Regions from separate parts of the Streptomyces sp. NPDC059740 genome, predicted to be linked through region 2. Evidence: riboswitches for the same ligand, from Rfam matches in the RefSeq annotation. Region 2 holds a riboswitch; each other region holds the start of a gene.
The links. A riboswitch is a leader RNA that binds a small molecule or an ion and turns the genes downstream of it on or off. The one in region 2 is predicted to bind S-adenosylmethionine.

Region 1 (6,650 bases), on a different contig from region 2:
CCCAGGAGGTGACCACGTTCCAGGCGGCGCGTCCGGCGGAGAGGTGGTCGAGGCCGGCGAACTGACGGGCCACCTCGTACGGCTCGTTGAAGGTGGAGTTGATGGTGCCGGTCAGGCCGAGGTGTTCGGTGACGGCGGCCAGGGCGGCGAGGACGGTGAAGGTGTCGGGGCGTCCCACGACGTCCAGGTCGTAGATCCTGCCGCCCTGCTCGCGCAGCCGCAGTCCCTCCGCGAGGAACAGGAAGTCGAACTTCGCGCGTTCGGCGGTCCGGGCGAAGTGCGCGAAGGAGCTGAACTCGATGTGGCTGCCGGCCTCGGGGTCGCTCCAGACGGTGGTGTTGTTGACGCCGGGGAAGTGTGCCGCGAGGTGGATCTGCTTGAGCTGCTTGCTCATGGTGGATGTCCTTCGGGCTCAGGAGGTGGCGGCGTAGCGGTTGGCGGGGCGGGAGAGCCCGAGCAGGCCGCGCAGGGTGTCGGCCTCGTAGGCGCGTCGGAAGACGCCGCGGCGCTGGAGTTGCGGGACCAGGCCACGGGTGATCGCCGGGAGGTCGTGACCGGCTACGGCGGGCCGCAGCCGGAAGCCGGAAAGCCCGGCTGACTGCAACTCCTGCAGGTGATCGGCTAGTTGGGTCGGCGACCCGGTGAAGGCCGGGGTGTCGCCGGTGTACGGGGTGCCGGCGAGGGCGTCCAGGCGCGCCCGGCGGGCGGCGGCCTCGGCGGGGTCGTCGTCGAGGAAGACCAGCAGGTCGCCGAAGACGTGGAGGGGCTGGTCCGCGCGCTGGGCCTTCTCCTGTTCAGCGCGGATCCGGGCGACGATCGCGCGGGCGTGGTCGGTGTCGTGCGCGGTGACGTAGCCGACGTCCGCGGCACGGGCCACCAGCCGGTACGCGGCGGGGCCGTGTGCGAGGGCACTGACGATCGGCTGCCCCTGGGGTGGGCGGGGCGTGATCGAGGGGCCTCTGACGTGGAAGTACCTGCCCTCGAAGTCGATGTAGTGCAGCTTGTCGCGGTCGATGAAGCGCCCGGTGGCGGCGTCCCTGATCTCCGCGTCGTCCTCCCAGCTGTCCCACAGCCGGCGCACGACCTCCACGTGGTCGGCCGCCTCGTCGAGGAGTTCGCGCACGACCTCCTGCCCGGCAGGGGTGTCGTACCCCTCGGCGGGGAGCGGCGGGATCGTCCGGCGTCCGAAGTGCGCGGCTTCGTTCGGGCGGGCGGTGACCTGCACGCGCAGGCCGGCGCGGCCGGTGCTCACGTGGTCGAGGGTGGCGATCGCCTTGGAGATGTGGAACGGCTCCGTGTGGGTGGCGACCACCGTGGGCACCAGGCCGATGCGTCGGGTCAGCGGGGCGACCCGCGCGGCGACGAGGACGGCGTCCAGGCGGCCGCGCACCTGGTCGGTGCGCTCGTCGGGGCCGGTGGGCGAGGAGGACTGGAGGCCGAGCCCGTCCTCGATGGTCACGAAGTCGAGCAGCCCGCGTTCGGCCTCGGTGACGAGGTCGGTCCAGTAGGCGGCGGTGAGCAGTTCGCGGGGGCGGGCGACGGGCTCGCGCCAGGCGGCCGGATGCCAGCCTGCGCCGTCGAGGGCGACGGCGAGGTGCAGCGGGGCGGGAGAGGGGGACATGGGGGTGACGCCTTCCTGATGGCCGTGCGGGAGAGCCGGCCCCGGTACGGGGGCGGCTGCGGGGGCGGCGGTCAGGGGCGACAGAGCGCGCCGGCCACGCGCAGCAGGTCGATGTGGTGCCGGGAGTACAGGTGGAGGCGGGGCGGGGCGGGTTTCACGGCGTGGTGGCGGGACGCGGGCCGCACGTGCCGTGCCTGCGCGTCTGCGGCCCGGTGGTCCCGGGCACCGTGCCGGTCTGGCGCGCGGCTCCCCGGTGGGTGGCCGACCGCTCGTCGGCGGGCACCGCTACCCGACTGCGCCGTTCCCTCCCGCTGTCGGGCGTCCTCTTCGCGGAGGCCGGGGCCTGCGGTGGGGCGCCGGCCCGGCGGACACGGCGGAACCGGGAGATGCATGGACAGCTCCAGCGGACTCGGACAGCCCGGACCACGCGGGTGGTCGGCGCCGCGCCGAGCGGCAAAGGGCTCGGCGGAGGCGAGGCGACCGGTACACGTGGAACGGGGGCTGGGCGGGGAGGGGGCAGCACACCGCGACGGCGGTGGTCAGCGCGGGCTCAGAGAGTCGTCAGTCCCGGCAGTGGGCAGGACGGGCGGCCGTACAGAGGGCGCTGTTGACGCGCAGCAGGTCGACCGAGCGGTCCGAGCACAGCAGGACGCGGCCGGGGCGCTGTCGCGCGGCCTTTCCGTCAACTGCGTACATCGCCGTCACCGTCATTTCTCCGGCCTGGGTCCTGTCGTGGGACGCCGCCAGTCAGTCATGCCCTCGGGGGAATGTCAACGCGTATGCCCATCACTTGAGACCGTGCGCACGGCTTCTTGACGGCGTCACGGAGCGCACCGAAACTGGCGTGGACGGTCACGATTGTCAGCGCCCACGCCGCGGGTTCACCCCCGCTGATGTGGTCATCGGCCCCGGCCCGCTGGCAGGCAACCCTTCCGCCGCGACGGGGTGCCCCGGGTGACGACCGGGTCCCGCCGGTGCGGTGGGGCAAGCGTGGTCTCGCGTCTCGCGAGCCCCGAGGGTGAGACGGGCGGGCAATGCCCAGGAGTGACTTGACGAGGCGCTTGCACATCGATCTGTCGCGGGTCTCCAGCGCGTACTGATCCGCCGCCGGTTCGTCGTCGCGGACCGCTGCGAGCAGCGCAGTCGCTCCGCATTCGGCCGCCGGCGCCCCCGAGGCGGCGGTGGCTTCCTCGTTTCCCAAGGGAGAGTCATGCCCGAGACAGCTACGCGCGGCGCCGGGACGGCCGACGCCGTTCACCGGCAACCGAGTACGTCCGCCACTCGGCCCCACCCGGGGGCTTCGGCGGGCGCCCGGCTGCCACACGTCCTGCGAGGCCGGATCGGCATCGGCCTGGCAGGCGGCTTCTATCCGGAACCGCACCGCTACGACCTGTTCCTGTCGGAGAGTTGTCCGCACTCACTGCGCATCTCGATCACTCTGGACCTGCTCGGTCTCGACGGCGCGATCGCCACCACCGTCCTGACGCGCCCCGGCGACGCCCCCGACGCCTTCGCGGCGCTGCGCCACGCGTACGAAGCCACCCTGCACCACTACGACGGACCCCTCACCGCGCCCGCGCTGCGCGACCGCTGGAGCGGGCGCATCGTCAGCAACCACACCCCGGACATCCTCCGCGACCTCGCGGGGCCGCTCTCCGGCCACGACGGGGACCGCCCCTCGCGCCTGCGCCCGCCGCACCTGGCCGCAGCGGCCGAAGCCGTCGGTGAGGCGCTGGAACTGCACCTCTCCCCTGCCGCCCGCCCCGGTGAACAGCGTGCGGCACTGGATATGTGGGAGCGCCGGCTCACCGGGCAGCCCTACGCGCTGGGCGGGGAGCTGACGGCTGCGGACGTGGACCTGTGGGTGGCGCTCGTCCACCTCGGCCCACCCGGCACCCTCTGCTCGCACGTCCGGCTCCGGGACTATGTCCGCCGCCTCGGAGAGCACCCGTCCTTCCGGGGCAGGACCGTCGCGGCGCCCTGCACGGTGTGAGGACCACGCCGCGCGTCCGGGCCGCGCCAGGCCGGTCCCTGCGGCCGGCGCTCACCGGCTCCGGCTCCACCGGGAAGTGCGGCAGGCGAGGGCCGAGCCCGGCACCGGGAGGGAAAACCCGTCCTGCGGCCCGGTGCCGGGCGTTCCGGTGTCCGCGGCGTCAGGGCGCTCCGGCGCGCCGTGCCCTCCCCGGCGCAGGCCGTCTCCCCCATCCATCCTGGACACCCGGGTCCCGCGGGCCCCGGCCGCGCTGCCGGCGGGGCCGCGCCGGCGCCGGCCGGCACGCTGGTGCAGGCGGCGACCCGCAACCCGCTGGTCGAGCCCGGGGTTCCGGGCGTCTCCGGCGGCGGCGGCGCGCGGTGCGGTGCTCCTGACCACCTCCCTGCCGGCAGCCGGCCCCTGGGGGCTGGCGGCTGCGTCCGCGGTGGGCTCGGCCGTGCGGCCCTGCTGGTCTTCGGGCTCTCCGCACGGAACGGCTTCCGCCACGACCGGCTGGTGCTGGTCGTGCCGGGGTGTCCGCGGCGGCGGCCGTGATCGGCCTGCTCCTCGTGGTCACCGACCCGTTCAGCGCGACCAAGGCACTGATCCGGCTGTCCGGCTCCACCTACGGGCGCGCGTCTGCGGCCGTCCTGCGCCGGACACTTCCCGTTCGGACCGGCACGGCAGGGCCGGCAGCAGGCCGGGGCCGGAGCCTGTGACCCGGACAACAGACAGGTCCAGACAGGTTGACTTACGGTGTGGACATGTCTGCACAGGCGCGCAAGCATCAGCGGGTGGCCCGCATCCTGGGTCACGAGATCAGGGCCGGGGCGCTGCGGTCCGGCAGCCGGCTGCCCGGTGAGCACTCCCTGACCGAGCGGTTCGCGGTGAGCCGGACCACGGTCCGCGAGGCGCTGCGGGAGCTGGCCGAGGAGGGGCTGATCAGCACCCACCCCGGGATCGGCTCCTTCGTCACCTTCGACGGCGCGCCGCTGGACAACCGGCACGGCTGGACCCAGTCCCTGACCGAGCAGGGCACCGGACTCACCACGGCCCTGCTCCGGCTGGAGGTCGTCCAGGACGCCGAGCTCGGGGGGCGGCTGAACCTGCCCACCACCGCCTTCCTGGCCGTCGACCGGTTGCGGTCGCTGCCCGACGGCACCCCGGTGTCGTTGGAGCGCAGCCGCGTACCGTGCCACCCCGGCCTGGAGGACGTCCCGGCCGGCGGTCTGGTCGACGACTCGCTGACCGCCACCCTTGCGGCGGCCGGTCTCGTCGTGGCCTCCGGTGAACAGGCGGCGACCGCCGTGCCCCTGGAGGAGGAGGACGCGCGGCTCCTGGGGCGCGCACCCGGCGTCTCCTTCCTGCGGGTGCGACGCATCGGCAGGCTGCCCACCGGCGACCCCGTCGAGCACGTCGTCAGCCTCCTGGACCCCGCCCACTTCGAACTCCGCACCCGCTTCGGCGAGCCCGACGCGCCCTGACCCGCGCCGGCGCCTCCCGCACCCACCGGCCGTCCCCGCGCGGCCGTCCCCCCGAGCACAGGAACCACAGCACCATGAACGACCCCCGCACCGACCGTGCCCTCGGCGCCCTCTACGGGCTGGCCCTGGGCGACGCCCTCGGCATGCCGACCCAGATCATGTCCCGCGCCGCCATCACCGCCCGTTTCGGGCGGGTGACCGGCTTCGAAGCCGGCCCCGAGGACAACCCGGTGGCGGCCGGGATGCCGGCGGGCAGCGTCACCGACGACACCGACCAGGCCGTCATCGTCGGCCGGCTCCTGGTGGAGTCCGCCGGCCGCCTCGACCCCACCGTGCTGGCCCGTGCCCTGATCGAGTGGGAGCAGGAGATGCGGGCCAAGGGCTCTTCGGACCTGCTCGGCCCGTCCACCAAGGCGGCCCTGGACGCGGTGACCCGCGGGGTGCCCGTCTCCGAGACCGGGCGCACCGGCACCACCAACGGTGCCGCGATGCGCGTCACCCCGGTGGGCGTCGCCTTCCGGCACCTCCCGCTCGAGCACTTCGTCGACCGGGTCGTGGACTCCTGCCAGGTCACCCACGACACCACCATCGGCATCGCGGGGGCCGCAGCCGTCGCCGCCGCGGTCAGCGCCGCCGTGGACGGCGCCGGCCTGGTCCAGGCGATGGACGCCGCCGAGAGCGCCGCGGCCGCCGGTGCGCGCCGGGGGCACTGGGTCGCCGGAGCCGACATCGCCGCCCGCATCGGCTGGGCCCGACGCCTGGTCGCCGGGCTCCCCGTGGACGAGGCGGTGGACGTCATCAGCGAGCTGATCGGCACCAGCGTCGCGAGTCAGGAGTCGGTTCCGGCCGCCTTCGCCGTGCTGACGGTCGCGGGCGACGACCCCTGGCAGGCGTGCCTGCTCGCGGCGAACCTCGGCGGCGACTGCGACACCATCGGCGCGATCGCCGGGGCGGTGTCGGGTGCCGTCGCCGGTCTGTCCGCGCTGCCCGCCGAGGCCGTGGCCACCCTGCGTTCCGTCAACGGCCTCGCGCTGGAACCACTCGCCGAAGCGCTTCTCGCCCTGCGCCCCGCGTGAGCCGAGAGGCCGGCCCCGCCCTCGGGAGCCCGTGCTCCTACCCCCACCTCGCCTCGTAAGGAGGTTCCGCCATGGCCGACTCAACGACGAGCGATCATGCCGGTGACCGTGTCGGCTCCGTCGAGACCCGTGGCATCGAACCGGTGCCCGACTCCGAACGGCACGGACGCGCGCGCCAGATGTTCTGGACCTGGTTCGCCGCCAACATCTCGCTCCTGGGACTGCCCCTGGGTGCCACCCTCGTGGCCTTCCGCGGCCTGAACATCTGGCAGGCCGTGGTCGTCGCGATCATCGGGGCGTTCGGCTCCTTCGCGCTGGTGGGTGCGTTGAGCATCGCCGGCAAGCGCGGTGGCGCCCCCGCCCTCACCCTCTCCCGGGCCGTGTTCGGCCGGCGCGGCAACACCGGCCCCACCCTGGTCACCTGGATCAGCCGGGTGGGGTGGGAGACGGTCAACACCACGACCGCCGCCTACGCGCTGCTCTCGCTGCTGGCCATC
Region 2 (6,650 bases):
ACGCCGTTCGCGGACACCCCCGGCTGCGCGGCCGGCTCCGGCTCCCCGGCCGTCGCCTCCGCGCGCACGTCCCCCTCCCCCGTCGCCCCTTCCGGACGGTCCACCACTGCCGCCTCGCTCCGAATCTCAGGCGCTCGCGCCGGGCCGGTCCACCAGTTCGATCTGGTCCACCGCGTTGCACCAGCGGCAGCGCACCGATTCGATGCTCTCCTCGAGCACCTCCCGCTCCTCCACCGAGGGCTCGCCGGCGAGATCCAGATGCACGTACTCCACCACCTTCGAACGCCGGGTGACGTCGAAACGGGTGAGATTGCCGCACAGGGTGCAGCGCCACCTGGTCTCTGCGGTCGGCTGGGGAACCGTCATCGTCTCGTTCCTCTTTCGCTTCCTCGGGTGGTGACGCTCCGGCAGGGCCGCCCGCCCGCGGAGCCCGCCGCGGCGACCACGACCCGCCTCCCCCGGGCGGACGGGTCCCGGCGCGGCGCAACCGGCTCGCCGACGAGGAACGTCCCTGGTGCTCACCCTACGGCCTGCGCCCCCTCCCCTGCGGGGCGCGCCCGCAGCCGCCCCGCACCACGGCGCGCACGCCCACCGGGTGGCCGGGCCCGGAACCGGCACCCACTTCCTGGCCGAGTTTTCCGGGATGATCCACCCATGTCCGTTTCGCACCTCCTGGTGCTCCGTGCCGTGCGGATGCGCGGCCGCGACGTGCTGACGGCCCTGTGCTGTGCCGTGTTCCTCGCGGGACCGACCGCCCCGCTCACCGGGGCCGCGGCCGGCGGGGACGGGGGCCGCGCCGCGCAGAACGCCTACTTCGCCCGGTGGGGCGTGGTCCCCCGCGAGCTGTGGGAGGGGACCGTGCGCGCCTCGGCCACCCCGCTGACCGCGCTCTTCGTGCACGGCGGGTGGGTGCACCTGCTGGGCAACCTGCTCTTTCTGCACGTCTTCGGCGGCCTGGTGGAGGAGCGTCTGGGGCGCGCCCGCTTCGTCCTCTTCTACCTCGTCACCGGGTACCTGGCGCTGCTCGGCTACGCGGCGGTGCACGCCGGCTCGGGGCGGGCCCTGGTGGGGGCGTCCGGTGCCGTCTCCGGTGTGCTGGGCGCCTTCCTCTACCTCTTCCCCCGCGCCAGGGTGACCAGCCTGCTGCCGTTCCTCCTCTTCCTCCCGCTGCGCTTCCCGGCCTGGGTGGTGCTGGTCTTCTGGTTCGTGCTGCAGTGGCTCGCCGCGGGACACGACCCGGCCGGTCCCGGCGTGGCCCACCTGGCGCACCTCGTGGGCTTCGGGCTCGGCTTCCTCTACGCCTGGGCACGTCACCGGCGGCGGGGTGCGGGATAGGGTGGGCGGGCCCTGGAGAGAGCCGGGCAGCCGCGAGGGAGAAGACCAGCCGTGATCACTTCGATCGTCCTCATCAAGACCAGCGTGGACCGCATCCCGGAGATCGCCGAGAAGATCGCCGCGCTCGAGGGTGTCAGCGAGGTCTACTCGGTCACCGGGGCGCACGACCTGATCGCACTCGTCCGCGTCGCCCGCCACGACGACCTCGCCGACGTCATCCCCGGCCGCATCAGCAAGGTGCCGGGCGTCGCCTCCACCGAGACGCACATCGCCTTCCGCACCTACTCCCAGCACGACCTGGAGGCCGCGTTCGCCATCGGGCTGGACTCCTAGGACACCTGCGGGCCCGGCCCGGTACGGGGCGGGGCGCCACCACGGGAGGCAGCGCCCCGCCCCTGGGCGGCGGACGGCCGGTGCAGCGGGCCGGTCAGGCGGCGGTAACCGGGACGCAGCGGCCCTCCTGCGTCCGGTAGCTCCAGCGCGCGCCCTCGGTGACCAGCTCCCGCACCGCGCGCAGGAACCGCTCGACGTGCTCGTCGGGCGTGCCGGCCCCGAAGCTCACCCGGACCGCGTGGAGCGTCCCGCCGGCCGCGCCGGACTCCTCCGCGCCGCACTCCCCCGGGGCCTGCGGCTCGCTGCCGAGGAGTGTGCGCACCAGCGGGTGGGCGCAGAACAGGCCGTCGCGCACCCCGATGCCGTACTCGGCCGAGAGGGCCGCCGCGAAGTGCGAGGACTGCCAGCCCTCGACGGTGAAGGAGAGCACGCCCACCCGCGGCGTGTCCGGCCCGAACAGGCCCAGGACCCGCACGCCGGGGATGCCGGCGAGCCCTTCGCGGACCCTGGCCACCAGCGTCCGCTCGCGTGCCACCAGCGTGTCGAAGCCGGCCTCGGTCAGCGCGCGGCAGGCCGAGGCGATGGCGTGGACGCCGATGACGTTGGGCGAACCGGCCTCGTGGCGGGCCTCGGAGGTGTGCCACTCCACCGCGACACCGCCGTCCGGGCGCCGGGTGACGGTGCGGCTCGCGCCGCCGCCCGCCAGGTACGGCTCGGCCTCCCGCAGCCAGTCGGCGCGGCCCGCGAGGACGCCGGAGCCGAAGGGCGCGTAGAGCTTGTGGCCGGAGAAGGCGACCCAGTCCACGTCGAGCTCGGCCACGTCCACCGGGTGGTGGGGGGCGAGCTGGGCGGCGTCCAGGACGATGCGGGCGCCGTGGGCGTGCGCCGTGGCGGCCAGCTCCCGCACCGGCCAGATCTCGCCGGTGACGTTGGAGGCACCCGTCACGCAGACCAGGGCGGGGCCCGCGCCCTTGGGTGCCGCGGCCAGCGCGTCCGCCAGGGTGGTCACGGCCTGCTGCGGGGAGCGCGGGGCGTCGAGGTAGGTCACCGTCACGCCGGCGCGGCGGTGCCAGGGCAGCAGCGCGGCGTGGTGCTCGGTCTCGAAGACGTAGACGTGGGCCCCGGCGGGCAGCGCGCAGGCCAGCAGGTTCAGGGAGTCGGTGGTGGACCGGGTGAAGACCACCTCGTCCTCCGGGCGACAGCCGAGGAAGCGCGCCACGGTCTCCCGGCTGTTCTCGAACAGGTCCGTGGAGAGCTGCGAGAGGTGTCCGGCGCCGCGGTGCACGCTGCCGTAGTAGGGGGCGTAGGCCGCGACGTCGTCCCAGACGCGCTGCAGCGCCGGTGCGCTGGCCGCGTAGTCGAGCGCCGCGTAGGTGGTCTCGCCACCGGTCACGAGCGGGACGCGGACGTCGCGGCCGAGGACGGGGAGCGGGCCGCCGGCCGGGGCCTGGGGGGCGGTCCTCGCAGCGGTGGTGGTGGAGGCGGCAGCGGTGGCGGCGGAGGCGGCAGCGGTGCTGGCGGTGGCGGTCATGGCGGACTCCCGTGGTGGTGCGGGCGGCCGGCAACACCGCGCGGACGGCCGGGAGTCGGCGACGCGCGGTGGCGGCAGCAGGCGAGATGAGGGTGCTCGGTGCCCGTCGGGGCACGGGACGACAGGCACCGCGGCACACCGGTCCGCCGTCAGGGCGCACGGGTGGCCGGACGCGTCGTCCGGTGGGGGCGGTCAGGCCCCGGGGCCTGTCTCCGGGTCCGCGGCCGGCGTGGCGAGCCGGTCGGGAGGGGCGGCGGGTGCCGGTCGCGTCCGGTGGGGAGCGACGGGGCGCCGGTCACCGACGGCGGCGGGCACCCCAGGGGTACCGCTGCGCACGTCCGACGGCGATCCGGAGGACAGGCCTATCGCATTCGCTGCATCACGGAAGGCACTCCCTCGAAGGACCAGGTCCCCAATCGAGGGACCGCGCTTGCCGCAGACCTCGCTTGTCTGCGACCTGGTCATCACCCGGGGCACCCCGCCACGGACGGAGGGTTGCCGGACAGCGGGCCGGGGCCTTCACGCTGTCGCTCGTGACCTGCGGTGAGTATGGCACAGCGGGTTCGGACGGCGAAACCGTCGTCCCACATCCCGGGCACGCCCGCCAGGCGGCCGGAACCGGCTCACGGCGGCCCGCCGCAGGGGCCGCCGCGTGGTGCCTCAGGGGTCCTTGCCATGTGAGCGTCCGATGAGGTCGCGTGGTCCGGTGCCGTGCATCGCAAGGCGCCGGAGAGTCCTCGTAGCGGAGCTACCAGGGCTTTTCGGCAACGCCGCGAGGCGCGGTGCCAGACCACGCGACCCGGGCGGGCATATGGCAAGGACCCCTCAGGAGTTGCTGAGCTCCATCCAGCGCTCCAGCACGGTCGCCGCCGCCCCCGAGTCGACGGCCTGCGCCGCCCGCGCGATGCCCGCCGCGATCTGCTCCTCCAGCGAGGTGTCCGCCGGTTCGAGGGCGACCAGCGCCGCCGCCGAGTTCAGCAGGACCGCGTCCCGGACCGGGCCCTTCTCGCCCGCGAGGACCCGGCGGACGACGTCGGCGTTGTGGGCCGCGTCCCCACCGCGCAGGGCCTCGACGGGCACCAGCTCGACACCGACGTCGCGGGGGTCGAAGCGGTGCTCGGCCACGGCCCCGTCGCGGACCACCCACACCGTCGAGGTGGCGGTGGTGGTCAGCTCGTCCAGGCCGTCCTCGCCCCGGAAGACCAGCGCGGAGGAGCCACGTTCGGCGAGGACGCCGGCCAGGATCGGCGCCATGCGGGCGTCGGCGACGCCGGTGGCCTGGGCCTTCACCCGTGCCGGGTTGGTGAGCGGGCCGAGGAAGTTGAAGACGGTGCGCACGCCCAGTTCGGCACGGGCCGCCGCCACGTGGCGCAGCGCCGGGTGGAACCTGTTCGCGGCGCAGAAGGTGATGCCGGCCTCCGCAGCGACCTCGGCCACCCGGCGCGGGGACAGGTCGAGGTTGAGGCCGAGCTTCTCCAGGACGTCGGAGGCGCCGCTGGCGGAGGAGGAGGCCCGGTTGCCGTGCTTGACGACCCGGGCCCCCGTCCCCGCGACCACGAGGGCGGACATCGTCGAGATGTTGACGGTGTTGGCGCCGTCGCCGCCGGTGCCGACGATGTCGACGCTCGGGCCCGCCACCTCGATGAGTTCGGCGTGCTCGTACATGGCGTCGACCAGGCCGCTGATCTCGGCCACCGTCTCGCCCTTGGCCCGCAGCGCCACGGCGAAGCCGGCGATCTGGGCGGAGGTGGCCTCGCCGCGCATGACGTGGTCCATGGCCCAGGCGGTGTCCGCGGCGCTCAGGTGCCTGCCGGTCAGGAGAGCGTTGAGGAGGCCCGGCCAGGTGGGGGCCGTCGCGCTGTCGCCGCCTGCCGGGGTCACCACGTCCATGGTCCACACTCCTGGGAATTCGGCCCGCCCGGTGCGGGCCCCTGCGAGGGGCTGCCCCTCGCCTGAGAGCCTATCCGGCGGCCCGTACGCCGGAGGGCCCCGTCCGACGTCCGGACGGGGCCCTCTGGGTGGCGTTCCTCGTGTCGGGCGGTCTGCCGCCCGGGGGCCGCCGTCGCGCGGGCGACGGCGGCCGGATCACTCAGTGGTGGCCGTGGCCGCTGGCGATCTCCTTGAACTCCTCGGCGGTCGGCTTGGGGACCATGTTCTCCTCGGAGTAGTACCCGCGGGAGAGCTTGGCCCGCAGCCGGGTCGAGGCCGGGATCTTGCGGCGCACGCCGTTCTCGTCCACCTCGGGGCCCGGGTCGAAGACCTTGGGCTGCTCGTGCTGGGTGAGGACGTGCAGCTGCTCCTGGCGGAGCGGCTCGTGGATCTCGACGAACTCACCGTGCGGCAGGCGCTTGATGATGCCGGACTCGCGTCCGTGCAGCACCTTGTCCCGGTCGCGGCGCTGCAGACCCATGCAGATGCGCTTGGTGACGATGAAGGTGATCACCGTGCCGACGAAGAAGCCGATGCGGACGATCCAGGTGATCACGTTGATCGACATGTGGAAGTGGGTCGCCCACAGGTCGTTGCCACCACCGACGAGCATGATCATGTACGCCCAGAGCCAGGCCACACCGAAGGCGGTGCGGGTCGGCGCGTTGCGCGGGCGGTCCAGGATGTGGTGCTCGCGCTTGTCGCCGGTGACCCAGGACTCGATGAACGGGTAGACGGCGATGGCGGCCAGCACCAGCGGGAAGATCACGATCGGGATCAGCACACCGAAGTTGACGGTGTGACCCAGGAAGTTCCACTCCCAGCCGGGCATGGTGCGCACCAGACCCTCGGCGAAGCCCATGTACCAGTCGGGCTGGGCGCCGGTGGAGACCTGGTCGGGCCGGTACGGGCCGATGGCCCACACCGGGTTGATGCTGGCGACCGCCGCCATGACGGCGATGACACCGAAGACGAGGAAGAAGAAGCCTCCCGCCTTGGCCATGTAGACCGGCATCAGCGGCATGCCGACGACGTTCTTGTTGGTCTTGCCGGCACCCGGGAACTGCGTGTGCTTGTGGTAGAAGACCAGGATCAGGTGCGCCACCAGCAGGCCGAGCATGATGCCCGGCAGCAGCAGCACGTGGACGGTGAAGAACCTCGGGATGATGTCGTGCCCGGGGAACTCGCCGCCGAAGATGAACATCTGGAGGTAGGTGCCCACGATCGGCATCGCCAGGACGACGCCCTCGATGAAGCGCACACCCGTGCCGGAGAGCAGGTCGTCCGGGAGCGAGTAGCCGGTGAAGCCGGTGAACAGACCCAGCACCAGCAGCAGGAAGCCGAAGAGCCAGTTGACCTCACGCGGCTTGCGGAAGGCGCCGGTGAAGAACACCCGCATCATGTGGACCATCATGCCGCCGACGAACACCAGCGCGGCCCAGTGGTGGATCTGCCGGATGAGCAGACCGCCGCGGACGTCGAAGCTGATGTGCAGGGTCGACTCGAAGGCCTGCGTCATCCG
Region 3 (6,650 bases), on a different contig from region 2:
TCGACGGCACCCTGGCCCCCATCGTGCCCGACCCCGACAGCGCGCGCGCCCATCCGGCGGCGGCCGCGCTCCTGACCCGGCTCGCCCGGGCACTGGGCTCCGCCGTCATCGTCACCGGCCGCCCGGCGGAGGTCGCGGTGCGGCTCGGCGGGTTCGCCCAGGAGGGCGGGGAGCAGCGGTTCACCGTCCTCGGCCACTACGGCGCGGAACGGTGGGACGCGGCCACCGGCCGGGTCACCGCGCCCCCGCCGGACCCCGGCGTGGCGGCAGTGCGGCGCGCACTCCCCGACCTGCTGGCCGCCGAGAGCGCGGCGCAGGGGGCGACCGTCGAGGACAAGGGCCGCTCGGTGGCCGTCCACACCCGCCGCGCCGCCGACCCGCAGGGCGCCTACGAGGCGCTGCGCGGACCGCTGGGCGACCTCGCGAGCCGCCACGGCCTCCTGGTCGAACCCGGCCGCCTGGTGCTGGAACTGCGTCCCCAGGGCATGGACAAGGGCATGGCCCTGACCTCCTACCTCCACGAGGTCGGTGCCGGCAGCGTCCTCTACGCCGGCGACGACCTCGGGGACCTCGCCGCCTTCGACGCCGTGAACCGGCTGCGCGCCGAGGGCCTGGGCGGGGTGCTGGTGTGCAGCGGCAGCACCGAGGTCACCGCCCTCGCCGAGCGCGCCGACCTCGTGGTCGACGGCCCCGACGGGGTGGTCGGCCTGCTCACCGCCGTGGCGGAGGCCGTCGGAGCCTGAGACCGGGGCGGGCTGCCGGCGGCTGTCCACTGCCGGCCGGGTGGGCTGCCGGGCCGCGCCGGCCCGCCGCTGTACGCGTCGCCGTCGGCCGTCCCGGTCCGTCAGCCCCGCAGCGCCCGGAGCTGGTCCAGGAACCACTGCGAGGGCGGCAGCGCGGTGGCCGCCGCCGCCAGCCGCTTGCAGCGCTCGGCGCGGGCGTCGGCGGGCATCGTCAGGGCCTCGTGGAGGGCGTCGGCAGTGGCGATCACGTCGTAGGGGTTGACCACCAGCGCGTCCTCGCCCAGCTCGGCGAAGGCGCCGGCCTCGCGGGAGAGCACCAGCGCGCAGCCCGCGTCCGAGACCACCGGCACCTCCTTGGCCACCAGGTTCATGCCGTCGCGGATCGGGTTGACCAGCGCCACGTCCGCCATCCGGTACGCGGCCAGCGAACGCGCGAAGTCGTCGTCGACCCGCAGCAGCACCGGCTGCCAGTCGGCCGTCCCGAACGCGGCGTTGATCTCCTCGGCGACCCGCGACACCTCCTCGGTGTACTTCCGGTACACCGACAGGTCCTGGCGCGAGGGGTAGGCGAAGGCGACGTGGACCACGCGCCCCCGCCACTCGGGCCGCTCCGTCAGCAGACGGCGGTAGGCGTGCAGGCCGCGCACGATGTTCTTCGACAGCTCCGTCCGGTCGACGCGGACCACGGTGCGCCGGCCTTCGCCGACCTGCTCCCGCAACCGCACCAGCCAGTCGTCCACGTCCTGCCGGTGGGAGCGCTCGCGCAGGAAGTCCGCGTCGGCGCCCAGACCGTGCACGCCGAGGCGGGTGGTGCGCCCCTCGTACGTCACCGCGATCTCCGCGCCCTCGCGCGTCACCCGCGCCCCCAGCACCCGCTCACAGCACTCGGCGAACGCCGCCGCCCACCGCTCGGTGAGAAACCCGGCCCGGTCGCCGCCCAGGACACCGCGCAGCACCGAGACGGCCACGTCGTCGGGGAGCAGGCCGAAGTAGTCGGCCGGCGCCCACGGAGTGTGCGAGAAGTGGCCGATGCGCAGGTCCGGGCGGCGCTCGCGGAGCATCCCCGGTACCAGCGTCAGGTGGTAGTCCTGCACCAGCACCGCGGCACCCTGCGCCGCGTCCCGGGCCAGCGCGTCCGCGAAGGCCGCGTTGTACGCCTCGTAGGAGGCCCACTGGGCGCGGAAGTCCGCGTCGAAGGCCGGCTCCAGCGGCGTCTGGTACAGCAGGTGGTGGACGAACCACAGCACGGAGTTGGCGATGCCGTTGTAGGCGTCCGTGAAGGTCTGCGGCGCGATGTCGAGCATGCGGACCCGCTGCTCGCCGGTGTCGGACTCGGGGAGCTGGGCGGGGTGGCGGCGGGCGGCCTCGCGGTCGCCGTCGTTCAGCGCCGCGCAGACCCACAGCGCGTCCGCGTCCGGACCGATCGCCGAGAGCCCCGACACCAGGCCGCCGCCGCCGCGTTTGGCGCGCAGCGAGCCGTCCTCCTCCAGGGAGTACGAGACGGGGCCGCGGTTGGACGCGACGAGGATCTGCGCACCAGGGGTCTCGGAGGCCATGCCCGACAACTAACCCACCGCACAACCGTCCAAACGTACGGACGCCGGGCGGCGCCGATCTCCGCAGACGCCGGGCGAGATCGCGCCACACCGCCCCGACCTGCACGGTCACAGCCCGTGCAGGCGGGACCCGCCCTCAGGCCGCCCGGCCCCGGGAGTACTCCGGCACCTCGCACACCGGTGGCCGCTCCTCGGTGTCCACCGCCCAGGTCCGCGGCTCGAACCCGCCGTCCTCACCCCGGACGAACTGGGTCAGCCGCGGCCGCACCAGATGGCCACGGGCCAGCCGCAGCTGCGCGGTGCGGTAGATCGCCGCCGCCATACGGCCCAGCGCCTGCCCGTCCTGGTGCCGGTGGCGCCGCACCCCGACGTCGACCTGGGCCAGGGCGTCCAGCCCCACCGTCTGCAACGCGTCCACCAGCAGACCCAGCTCCACCCCGTAGCCCACCGGGAACGGCAGCCGCTCCAGCAGCGAGCGCCGTGCCGCGTACTCGCCCCCCAGCGGCTGCACGAAACCGGCCAGCTGCGGCCAGTGCAGGTTCAGCAGGGGCCGGGCCACCAGCTCCGTCACCCGGCCGCCCTGCGCCGGGCCGCCGGCCCCCGCACCGCCGCCCGCCTCGGCACCCAGCGGCCGGTCGTACATGGCCTTGACCAGCGCGAGATCCGGGTCGGTCAGCAGGGGCGCGACGATGCCGGAGACGAAGGTGGCCGAGAACTCCCGCAGGTCGGCGTCGACGAAGCACACGATGTCGCCGCGGGTGACCAGCAGCGACCGCCACAGCACCTCGCCCTTGCCCGGTAGCGCCGGCAGCCGCGGCAGCACCGCGTCCCGGTGCACCACGCGGGCCCCGGCGGCGGCGGCCACCTCGGCGGTACGGTCGGACGAACCCGAGTCCAGGACCACCAGCTCGTCGACGAGCGGCATGGCGTCCGTCATCAGCTCGTCACGGATGGTGGTGACGATCTGGCCGACCGTCGCCTCCTCGTCGAGCGCCGGCAGCACCACGCTGACCGTCTGCCCAGACGCGGCCTTGGCGGCCGGCAGCAGGGCCGTGGGACGGTCGGCCGCCGACCAGGAGCGGGTGCCGAGCCAGCGCTCCACCTCTTCCAGCACCAGCGTCTCTCCTCACGCTCGCAGTCCGTCTCGCGGGCCCGTGCGGTACCCGTCCTCTCGTCCCGGCAGGTCGGCGACCGGCGGACGCGGGCCGGACGGGACCCTGGGGTCACGCTCTGACCTGCGCCCTCGCCTCCGCACCGCGGACCGGTGAGGACCGGCGCTCGTGCTGTGATCCATCTCGCGGTGCGGACGGCTGTCTCCAGCCCGGGGCCCTTCGGTTACAGTCTTGAACAACGCGAACGGCCCGCATATGTCGGGGTCGCCGCGCCACACAAACGCCCGGTCCGCAAGGCCGGTGCCACACCGCTCATCCAGAGGGGCAGAGGGAAACGGCCCGTTGAAGCCCCGGCAACCCTCCAGCCGGACTCGTCACCGCACCAGCAGCGGAACGCGAGGCTCCCCGGCTAGGGAAGGTGCCAATTCCGTCTCGCGGCGAGATGCGTCGCGAGGAAGATGAGGAGAAAGGGCCTCGCCTCCATGGCTGTGCAGACCGTCGCCACCGACACCCCCCTCACCCTCGGCTCCGCCGTCGCGCTGTCCTGCCGCGAATGCGGCGAGCGGTTCCCGCTGAGCCCGATCTTCGCCTGCGAGGCCTGTTTCGGCCCGCTGGAGATCGCCTACGACCTTCCCACCGGGGACCCCGAGGGGCTCCGGAAGCGCATCGAGGCCGGCCCGAACAACATCTGGCGCTACGCCCCGCTGTTGCCCGTCCCCGAGGACGTCGCGGACAAGCCGAACATCAACCCCGGCTTCACCAAGCTGGTCAAGGCCGACAACCTCGCCCGCGAGCTCGGCGTCACCGGCGGTCTGTACGTCAAGGACGACTCCGGCAACCCCACCCACTCCTTCAAGGACCGGGTGGTGGCCATCGCCGTCGAGGCGGCCCGCGTCTTCGGCTTCACCACCCTCTCCTGCTCCTCCACCGGCAACCTCGCCGGTGCCGTGGGCGCCGCCGCGGCCCGGGCCGGTTTCCGCTCCTGCGTCTTCATCCCGCACGACCTGGAGCAGGGCAAGGTGGTCATGGCCGCCGTCTACGGCGGCGACCTGGTCGGCATCGAGGGCAACTACGACGACGTCAACCGCTTCTGCTCCGAGCTCATCGGCGACCCGCTGGGCGAGGGCTGGGGCTTCGTCAACGTCAACCTCCGCCCGTACTACGGCGAGGGTTCCAAGACGCTGGCCTACGAGATCTGCGAGCAGCTCGGCTGGGAGCTGCCCGACCAGATCGTCATCCCCATCGCCTCCGGCTCGCAGCTCACCAAGATCGACAAGGGGCTCAAGGAGCTGATCCAGCTCGGCCTCGTCGAGGACAAGCCCTACAAGATCTTCGGCGCGCAGGCCGAGGGCTGCTCCCCGGTCTCCCGGGCCTTCAAGGACGGCCACGACGTGGTCCGCCCGGTCCGGCCGGACACCATCGCCAAGTCCCTGGCCATCGGGAACCCGGCCGACGGCCCGTACGTGCTGGACATCGCCCGCCGTACCGGCGGTGCCGTCGAGGACGTCAACGACGCACAGGTCGTCGACGCCATCAAGCTGCTGGCCCGCACCGAGGGCATCTTCGCCGAGACCGCGGGCGGCGTCACCGTCGGCGTGACCCGGAAGCTGATCGAGAACGGCCTTCTGGACCCGGCGAAGTCCACCGTCGTCCTCAACACCGGCGACGGGCTGAAGACGCTGGACGCCGTGGCGCCCACCACCGGCCCGACCGCGACGATCCGCCCCAGCCTGGACGCCTTCCGCGAGGCCGGCCTGGCCTGACGCGGGCCCCGGCCGGCCGCCCCCGGCCCCGCCCCGTCCCCTTTGCCACCCACCGACCCGGGCCCCGGGCCCGAGACTTGAGGCAGACATGAGCGTCACCGTCCGCATCCCGACCATCCTCCGCACCTACACCGGTGGCCAGGCCGAGGTCCCCGCCGACGGCGCGACCCTCTCGGAGGTCCTCGCGGACCTGGAGAAGAACCACAGCGGCATCGCCGCGCGCGTGCTGGACGACTCCGGCAAGCTCCGCCGTTTCGTCAACGTCTACGTCAACGACGACGACGTCCGCTTCGAGCAGGGCCTTGAGACCCCCACGCCCGAGGGTGCCGGCGTCTCCATCATCCCGGCGGTCGCCGGCGGCTGCTGAGCCACGCACCGCCCGACGGACCCGACACCGGCCGCCGCTCCTCCAGAGGGAGCGGCGGCCGGCTGCCGTGGGGGCGCGCGCACCGGGGTGCGCGGCGGGTGAGCGCGCCGGGGGGGGGTGGGATATGCGGAAGCGGTAATTCCGTACCGGGAATTAGCGTTAGAGTGGGCGCGGTTCCCGCATTGCGCGCAGGTCAAACGCGCATGACGAATCTCCGCGGCGGACACAAGATGTGTGCGTGGTTTGTCGGTTTGGTGTAGTTCGCCCGGACCGTATTGTGGCTGATTCCCTCTCTTTTTCGCTTATCGGTGTTTACCCTGGTCCGGATTTTTCGTCTGCTTGACCTGTTGCACTGGGCAGTTGTGCAGATACATTCAGCGGCGGTCGACGCGTTCCGGCGCACGCCCCCTCCTGCCGCCTGGCATCGGGGGTGAGGTCTGACCCGGGTCCGCGAAGTGCGGTCCTGCGTAGGGCCAGCAATAGGGGAGTAAGGAATGGCTCAGGGCACCGTCAAGTGGTTCAACGCGGAGAAGGGCTACGGCTTCATCGCGGTCGACGGTGGTGCGGATGTTTTCGTCCACTACAGCGCGATACAGATGGACGGCTACCGCACCCTCGAGGAAGGTCAGCGGGTCGAGTTCGAGATCTCGCAGGGCCAGAAGGGGCCGCAGGCGGACATGGTTCGCGTGGCCGGCTAGGGCGACGACCTCACAGCTGTCGCTGGGGCCCGCGCTCCCTCTCGGGGGAGCGCGGGCCCTTGTCCGTGTGTCCGCCGTTCCGGCGTCCGCCGTTCCGGCGTCCGCGTTCCGGTGGCCAGGTCCGGTGGCCAGGTCCGGTGGTGCCGCGTGCCGGGGTGCGGTGGTGGCCGGCGTCGGTGTCCGTGTCGCGAGGTCGGGGTGCGGTGGTGGCCGGTGAGTGGTCTGCGCCCCTTCACCCCGGCGACCTGCGCGGTTTCCGGGACGGCGGCGGTGGGTCGGGGCTTCGGGCCCGGGTGCCGGGCCGATGCCGCCCGTCCCGTCCGGTGGCCGCTCCTTGCACTCTCATGGCGAGAGTGCTAACTATTGCGTTAGCACTCTCCGAGTGAGAGTGACAGTAAGGACCGAGTCGGT

Region 1: linked by a shared signal. The riboswitch ahead of ACFV3R_RS27790 (glutathione S-transferase C-terminal domain-containing protein) and the one ahead of ACFV3R_RS21450 (aminotransferase class V-fold PLP-dependent enzyme) in region 2 are both predicted to bind S-adenosylmethionine.
Region 3: linked by a shared signal. The riboswitch ahead of thrC (threonine synthase) and the one ahead of ACFV3R_RS21450 (aminotransferase class V-fold PLP-dependent enzyme) in region 2 are both predicted to bind S-adenosylmethionine.

What each region holds. Positions count from the first base shown of each region.
Region 1 covers NZ_JBHWGP010000033.1:35,165-41,814, reverse strand. The annotation lists gene ACFV3R_RS27810 (NtaA/DmoA family FMN-dependent monooxygenase) at 1-394, opposite strand, end outside; gene ACFV3R_RS27805 (LLM class flavin-dependent oxidoreductase) at 413-1,621, opposite strand; gene ACFV3R_RS27800 (putative leader peptide) at 1,693-2,013, opposite strand; gene ACFV3R_RS27795 (hypothetical protein) at 2,183-2,317, opposite strand; SAM riboswitch class IV at 2,472-2,618, shown strand; gene ACFV3R_RS27790 (glutathione S-transferase C-terminal domain-containing protein) at 2,832-3,614, shown strand; partial or broken gene ACFV3R_RS27785 (iron chelate uptake ABC transporter family permease subunit) at 3,829-4,297, shown strand; gene ACFV3R_RS27780 (GntR family transcriptional regulator) at 4,358-5,077, shown strand; gene ACFV3R_RS27775 (ADP-ribosylglycohydrolase family protein) at 5,152-6,153, shown strand; gene ACFV3R_RS27770 (purine-cytosine permease family protein) at 6,225-6,650, shown strand, end outside.
Region 2 covers NZ_JBHWGP010000019.1:24,634-31,283, forward strand. The annotation lists gene ACFV3R_RS21430 (NYN domain-containing protein) at 1-17, opposite strand, end outside; gene ACFV3R_RS21435 (hypothetical protein) at 127-366, opposite strand; gene ACFV3R_RS21440 (rhomboid family intramembrane serine protease) at 655-1,335, shown strand; gene ACFV3R_RS21445 (Lrp/AsnC ligand binding domain-containing protein) at 1,387-1,668, shown strand; gene ACFV3R_RS21450 (aminotransferase class V-fold PLP-dependent enzyme) at 1,763-3,199, opposite strand; SAM riboswitch class IV at 3,621-3,738, opposite strand; gene trpD (anthranilate phosphoribosyltransferase) at 4,025-5,089, opposite strand; gene ACFV3R_RS21460 (cytochrome bc complex cytochrome b subunit) at 5,289-6,650, opposite strand, start outside.
Region 3 covers NZ_JBHWGP010000011.1:30,433-37,082, forward strand. The annotation lists gene otsB (trehalose-phosphatase) at 1-743, shown strand, start outside; gene ACFV3R_RS15635 (trehalose-6-phosphate synthase) at 845-2,299, opposite strand; gene ACFV3R_RS15640 (glucosyl-3-phosphoglycerate synthase) at 2,436-3,413, opposite strand; SAM riboswitch class I at 3,721-3,876, shown strand; gene thrC (threonine synthase) at 3,894-5,174, shown strand; gene ACFV3R_RS15650 (MoaD/ThiS family protein) at 5,263-5,541, shown strand; gene ACFV3R_RS15655 (cold-shock protein) at 6,036-6,239, shown strand.